DNA from 3 places in the Pseudoalteromonas nanhaiensis genome. Region 2 is predicted to be linked to each of the others. Evidence: predicted binding sites of a transcription regulator. Region 2 holds the regulator's gene; each other region holds the start of a gene.
The links. Region 2 encodes LexA, which represses DNA repair genes until DNA is damaged. Its sites were predicted from a motif close to TACTGTATNNNNATACAGTA; they were not measured.

Region 1 (2,274 bases), on a different contig from region 2:
ACCGCCGTAAATACGGTATTTTAAACCTTCTTGTAGCATTGCTTCCTCGAGTACACGAGATTGTGCATTGTTACGGTATAAAATCGCGGCATCTTGTAATGCATTACCTGCATTTAGCCAGCTACGCAGTTTGCTGCTGACAAAGCGCGCTTCGTCTAATTCATTAAACGCAGCGTAAACAGAAATAGGCTCACCATCATTGCCGTCTGTCCAAAGGCTTTTGCCCATGCGTTCAGCATTATTTTTGATCAGCGCATTTGAGGCTTTCAAGATGGTTGCCGTTGAGCGGTAATTTTGTTCAAGGCGAATGGTTTCGGCTTCGAAGTCAGTTAAAAAGCGTTTGATATTTTCAATTTTTGCGCCACGCCAGCCATAGATACTTTGGTCATCATCACCCACAATCATAATACTGTTCGTATTACCCGCGAGTAGTTTTAACCAAGCGTATTGGATTGTATTAGTATCCTGAAACTCGTCTACTAGCATGTGAGCAAAACGCTGTTGATAGTGACGTAAAAGTGTTGGGTGGTTTTTAAGTACTTCGTAGCAGCGTAGCAGAATTTCGGCAAAGTCGACCAAACCTGCGCGATCACAAGCCTCTTGATATGCAGCGTAGACTTTCAGCATCATCTGCTCATTAATATCGTAGGCTTGAATGTCTTTAGGACGTAGACCTTCATCTTTTTTCGCGCTGATATACCAACCAAATTGTTTTGCTGGCCACTTTTTATCATCGATGTTCATCGCTTTAAGCAAGCGTTTGATCATACGTTGTTGATCGTCAGAATCTAAGATTTGAAAGCTTTCAGGCAAGTTCGCTTCACGGTGATGGGCGCGTAAAATGCGGTGAGATAAGCCATGGAAAGTGCCAATCCACATACCGCCAACCGGTGCTTTTAAGGTTTCTTCTACACGGGTGCGCATTTCTTTCGCGGCTTTGTTAGTGAAGGTTACCGCAAAGATGCTGTATGCAGAAGCTTGCTCAACTTGCATGAGCCATGCGATGCGATGAACAAGTACTCGAGTTTTACCAGAACCTGCACCTGCAAGTACTAGCATGTTTTGCAATGGGGCTGCGACTGCATCCCGTTGTTTATCATTTAAGCCATCGAGTAATTCAGAAACGTCCATCGTTACGCCTTTTCAATCTATAATGGGTGGAGTATAACAGGTGTTTATGCAAGGCTAAATAAAATACTGTTTTTATAAACAGCTATTTTGGCAAGTCATTAAAATTACGATATAAAAATTGTGAATTTGACCGATTTTTAGCAAAAAGAACTAAAATCAAAATAACGCTACTTTTTAACACTTTGATTTGTAAGTCATAATAAGTTGGCATAAAGTGTGTTTATAAAAAGTATAATCATTAAAAACTACAGAGGTTAGTATGGCAGAGCAAGGTTCTGGCGGTAATGTAATCGCAGCAATATGTAATATCTTTTTTCCTGGTTTAGGACAATTGGTACAAGGTCGTTTAATGGCGGCTATTGCATTCTTTTTAGCATGGGTGATTAGTGGTGCACTAATATATGTTGCAGTAGGTTTTATTTTACTGCCAATCGTATACCTATGGGCGATTATTGATGCTGCGCGCTTCAAATCGCGACTCTAGCTATTTTAAATAGCATAAATACGAGCGCCCGCATGGGCGCTCGTATTGTTTTAACCTTACAAAACTCGCCACGTCTAGCTGCAAACGGTATAATTAGCACATAACGTATTACGAGTACCCTTCATGGAATATCAATTTATCCGCGACCCAATTAGCGGTTTACGCATTAAAATTTCCTCTGAACATGCCGTCATAGGCCGTTGGCTAAACGAAGAAGTCGGTAAAGAAAAAATCGCGATGGTGCAAGCGTTGATCTCTGCGGTTAAGAGCAGCAATGAGCCATTAACTTTACAAGGTCAAGAAATTGATTTGATCTTAAGTAAAGATGAAGCGTTATTCGAAGCACATGCATTACATCAAGACAACGAAGACCTAGTTGCCTATCAAGATGATGATTTAATGCTTGAAGAAGAAGGTCTGTGCAGTGGCTGCGGCTTTGAAGACTTTGTTGATTTAATTGAATCTTGGCAAGAGTTTACACAAGGCCGATAAGCAGAAACATGTTCTGCTTATCGGTTGCCAATTTATTGCTCACTCACTGATTTAACAGCGGCTAGTAATAAATCTTCTGTTAAGCGTACTTTGTAATTTGGGTTAGCGTATTGAAAATGAACTAACCCATTTGTGTCTATCACGAATACAGCGGGTACTGGTAGCGC
Region 2 (2,274 bases):
CGCATTAACTGTATTCTAGATTTGGTATATATACAAAACTGAGTTAAAGTTTCAGTCGATATCAATAGAGGGTAAAAACGAGAGTATGTCGGAAATTCAATTTTTAAATGTGGATCTGGAGCTTGAATCAAAGCACGATATTAGTGCACTTGTTGCTGATTTAAAGAAAAATGCCATGGTTTTACATTACGACCAAGATGAATACCGTCAACTAGCGCGTATTGAGGCTGCTGCTGATATCAGTACACCAGACAAAGCGATTAATCAGTTGTGTGAATTAATTGAATCGTGTTCACGAAATGCTCTTAAGCAGTGGTTATCGTGCTCTAAACGTACATTTGATATTGGCTTTGAATCAGGCGTTTCACCAAAATGTTTTAATCAAGCCCTGCATGCTGATACTTTGCTGCGTATTTCAGCGATTGGCGCAGGGGTTGAAATTACGATTTATCCAGTCGAAAAATAGCCTGAGCTTAGCGCTCTACAACAGCTGCGGTCATTCTTGATACGCAGCAAAGCTCTCCTGCGGCATTGGTAATTTTAATATCCCACACTGAAGTGCGCTTACCTAAATGAAGAGGCTTTGCTGTAGCCGTTAATACACCCTTACGAGATGCTTTCATATGGTTGGCATTAATTTCTTGGCCAACAGCATAAAATTTATTGAAATCAACCACAAAGTTAGCCGCATAGCTTGCCACTGTCTCGGCTAACACAACGTTCGCTCCGCCATGTACCATGCCCATAGGGTTATGATGCTCAGGAATGGCAGGCATAGTCGCCACTAAATAATCATCACCAATTTCAGTCACCTCAATGCCCATGGTTTTCATTAAAGTACCTTGCCCGGTGATCCCTTGCTCTAAACTTTTACAAAGCTCTAGTGTGATTGGTTGATGCCAAATACTCATTGTATTTCCTTGCCTGCAAATTAAAAATAATACCTTATGGCATCTTTATACCTGGTTCAATGTTAGTTTTGTAGCAATATGATGGCGTTAATTTAAATTTGCGATTTTCAGATAACTGTATATACTCACAGTTAAATGTACTGTATGGAAAACCAGTTGTATGCGCCCATTAACAAAACGCCAATCGCAAATTTTAGAACTAATTAAAGTCTTTATTAAAGATACAGGCATGCCACCTACGCGTGCTGAAATAGCTCAAACATTGGGTTTTAAAAGTGCCAATGCTGCCGAAGAGCATTTAAAAGCACTGGCAAAAAAAGGCATGATCAAAATGAAGCCTGGGGCGAGTCGTGGTATTCAATTAATTGAAGAAGACGAACCTGAGCAATTAGGTTTACCTTTAATTGGACGAGTTGCAGCGGGTGAGCCCATTTTGGCGCAAGAACATGTTGAAAGTCATTGTCAGGTTGATCCTTCACTATTTAAACCTGCGGCTGACTTTTTACTGCGTGTAAATGGTATGAGTATGAAAGACATTGGCATCATGGATGGTGATTTACTCGCAGTACATAGAACGCAAGTTGCTGAAAATGGTCAGGTTGTTGTTGCTCGTGTTGATGAAGATGTAACTGTTAAGCGTCTTGAAAAAGCTGGGCGTAAAGTATTTTTACATGCTGAAAACGAAGAATTTTCGCCAATTGAAGTTGATCTTGAGCATGAATCTTTCAATATTGAAGGGTTAGCGGTGGGTGTTATTCGTAATGCCGACTGGATGTAACTGTTTCTAAAATAGTGCACCAAATTGCTGTAATTTGGTGCGTTGCTTGTTTTTTATTATTTAGCATTGATTTGTAAACCCTTACTCTTTGTATAAAGCCTTATATGGCGCAGTTTTTCACTCTTTTTTTACTCTCACTCTGCCTCTCATTTTAAAATAACGCGCTGATTATAGTTGTTATTTTTGCACCAAAATAAACATTTATTACTACTAAAACTTGCTTATTGCTCATTTTTTAACTAATTGGTTAATACAGTGTATTAACACCTGATTAATAAAAATACACTCAAATGTGCTAGGTGTTAAACATAGGGTTGGTATCATCGCTGGGTCAAAATGATACGTAGTCGCTCTGAACAATAAAAAAAACGAATGGGCACCTTGTTGTATCGCCTTTTCGCTTTGCGTCTTGCAATAGCATTAAAAGGAGCCGTCACATGGGTAAACTGCGTTATGCCTTGTGGCTTATATTACTCGCACCTGTGCAGTTAGCATTGGCAAATAGCCAATTTAATATGCGTAAAGGGGTGACTGATATAAGTAATAGTGTTTATGAATTACACATGACGATATTCATTATCTGTT
Region 3 (2,274 bases), on a different contig from region 2:
ATCTACAAAGCCTAGATTGGGTTGATGCTGATAAAATTGGCATCATGGGGGGCAGCTACGGTGGCTTTATGACCGCCGCAGCACTTGCCTTTGAACCTGAAGAATTCAAAGTAGGCATTAATATCTTTGGTGTAACAAACTGGGTTAGAACCTTAAACTCGATTCCACCATGGTGGGAAAGCTTTAAAAAGGCACTGTACGATGAAATGGGCGACCCCGCGACAGACGGTGAGCGTCACCGTGCAATTTCGCCACTATTTCATGCTAAAAACATCACTAAGCCATTAATGGTGATCCAAGGTGCTAACGACCCTCGCGTTTTACAAGTTGAAAGCGATGAACTTGTTGCCGCTGTAAAGGCAAATGGTGTGCCTGTCGAATATGTATTATTCGATGATGAAGGCCATGGTTTTACTAAAAAGGAAAACCGCATTAAAGCCTCAAACGCATATCTTGAGTTTTTAAATACCTACTTAGACAAATAGCAAAATTGCAAAGATAAAGAGCCGGTTTTTAAACCGGCTTTTTTATGCAAAACACCTGTATAGAAGCAAAATATAGCAGCTCATACAGTACTGTATAGAATACTGTATAATTTTAATGATAAATTTTTCACCTTTTTGACCTTCCAAAACAAAAAAGTAACCCATTGTTTAATAAGAACTAAATAAATTTAATTAACATAAAACTGAATAATTGGTTAAAAAATAGCAAAAAAGTACTTGCGCAAAAACACTGTATAAACTACTGTATACACATACTGTATAAACAACCAGTGAGTGAAAGTTATGTTACAGCCAATTACCTTAAGAACAGTTAAAAGCTACCAACAAGATAACGACAAAGCGTCTGTTAATTTAATTCAAATTGAAGACGAAATATCAGCAACCTTTGAGCTATTAAAAGTATTGCATCATTACAATAGCCAAAATGCCTGGACACTATTAATTGCCCCTGATCATGTTCCTAGCAAAGCATTATTAGATTCGTGTTCGATTGATACCAGCAAACTACTTGTGATCAGACAAAAGCATTTAGTTAACCTTGAGTACGTACTTAGCTCTGCATTACATAATGGTAATTTTGCCGCAGTAATCACATGGACAGATATCGTAAACAATCATCAACTTGATTCGATGAATCTAAATCTTGAGCAAGCATCTGCTAAGTTTTATTGTTTTACAAAAAGCGCTCAATTAAACAATTTAGTACCGCAGCCACAATAGGCTTGTTAAAATAACAATTTATAGTTTTAGGTAAGTTGTTATGACATCACTCACCCACCCCCTTTGTCCTTGTGGCAGCGAATCGACTTACGAGCTTTGCTGCCAACCTTTTCATACAGGTGCAAGCCAAGCTGATACGCCAGAGCAACTTATGCGTTCTCGTTTTAGTGCATACGCGCTGAAAGATGCAAAATATGTATTTAGCACCTATGCACAAAGCCAACAAGCCGCAAACCCGGTTCGCGAAATTAAAGATTTTGCTAATAGCTGCCGATTTATCAAACTCAGTGTTTTAGATAAAGAACATAATGATCAAGAAGGTTTTGTAGAATTTAAAGCAAATTACTTTTACCAAAACTTGTATTGTGAGTTACACGAAAAGTCGCGTTTTATTAAAGAAGATGGCCTATGGCGTTACCTAGATGGTGATATAACGCCAGTTGCAGATATTAAAATTGGCCGTAATGACGAGTGTCCTTGTGGTAGTGGTAAAAAATATAAAAAGTGTCACGCTCTTTAATTGCTCTTATACCAATCCGCTTAATTAAGTATTATTGCGGGTTGGTATTAGTCTGGTAAATCCAGTCTAGGGCTTGGGTAATCGTTGTTGGGAATGCGGTTGCATGGCGTGCCTGAGGAATAACAAATAAATTTGTTGTAACAAGCGCGCCACTTTGTTTATTAATTTTAGCTGCTAATTGCCTCGCACCCGACACCATTTTTTCACCTTCGCTTTCTTCAAGTTCACCCACTGCGATGTAAACTTTTGTTGTGTTGGCAGCTGGTTTTACAGCCATAGCTAATATTGAGTTTTCTTTAAACCACACTGAAGGACTGCCGATAATGTAACTTGAAAAAAGCGAAGGCTCGGTAAATAAGGTAAAGGAAGCAAATAAACCACCCAGCGAATTACCGACTAATGTACTTTTTTGGTTTGTTCTGTAGTGAGCCTTAATATATGGCAATACAGATTGTTTTAGAAAGTTTAGATACTGGCTTGCTCCGCCAGTTTTACGTTGCCAATTTTTATCTTCAAATGGCGTATAGT

Region 1: uvrD (DNA helicase II) is a predicted target of LexA. The motif match lies at 1,196-1,215, and genes of this name have one in related genera.
Region 3: ACSFVZ_RS03705 (SulA-like leucine-rich domain-containing protein) is a predicted target of LexA. The motif match lies at 746-765, and genes of this name have one in related genera.

What each region holds. Positions count from the first base shown of each region.
Region 1 is NZ_JBPNYQ010000038.1:5,219-7,492, forward strand. It holds gene uvrD (DNA helicase II) at 1-1,131, opposite strand, end outside; gene ACSFVZ_RS19750 (hypothetical protein) at 1,391-1,615, shown strand; gene ACSFVZ_RS19755 (YacL family protein) at 1,739-2,107, shown strand; gene ACSFVZ_RS19760 (peroxiredoxin-like family protein) at 2,140-2,274, opposite strand, start outside.
Region 2 is NZ_JBPNYQ010000024.1:31,396-33,669, reverse strand. It holds gene ACSFVZ_RS17015 (hypothetical protein) at 86-466, shown strand; gene ACSFVZ_RS17010 (PaaI family thioesterase) at 474-911, opposite strand; gene lexA (transcriptional repressor LexA) at 1,072-1,689, shown strand; gene coxB (cytochrome c oxidase subunit II) at 2,127-2,274, shown strand, end outside.
Region 3 is NZ_JBPNYQ010000002.1:316,891-319,164, forward strand. It holds gene ACSFVZ_RS03700 (S9 family peptidase) at 1-485, shown strand, start outside; gene ACSFVZ_RS03705 (SulA-like leucine-rich domain-containing protein) at 789-1,226, shown strand; gene ACSFVZ_RS03710 (YchJ family protein) at 1,267-1,746, shown strand; gene ACSFVZ_RS03715 (alpha/beta hydrolase) at 1,778-2,274, opposite strand, start outside.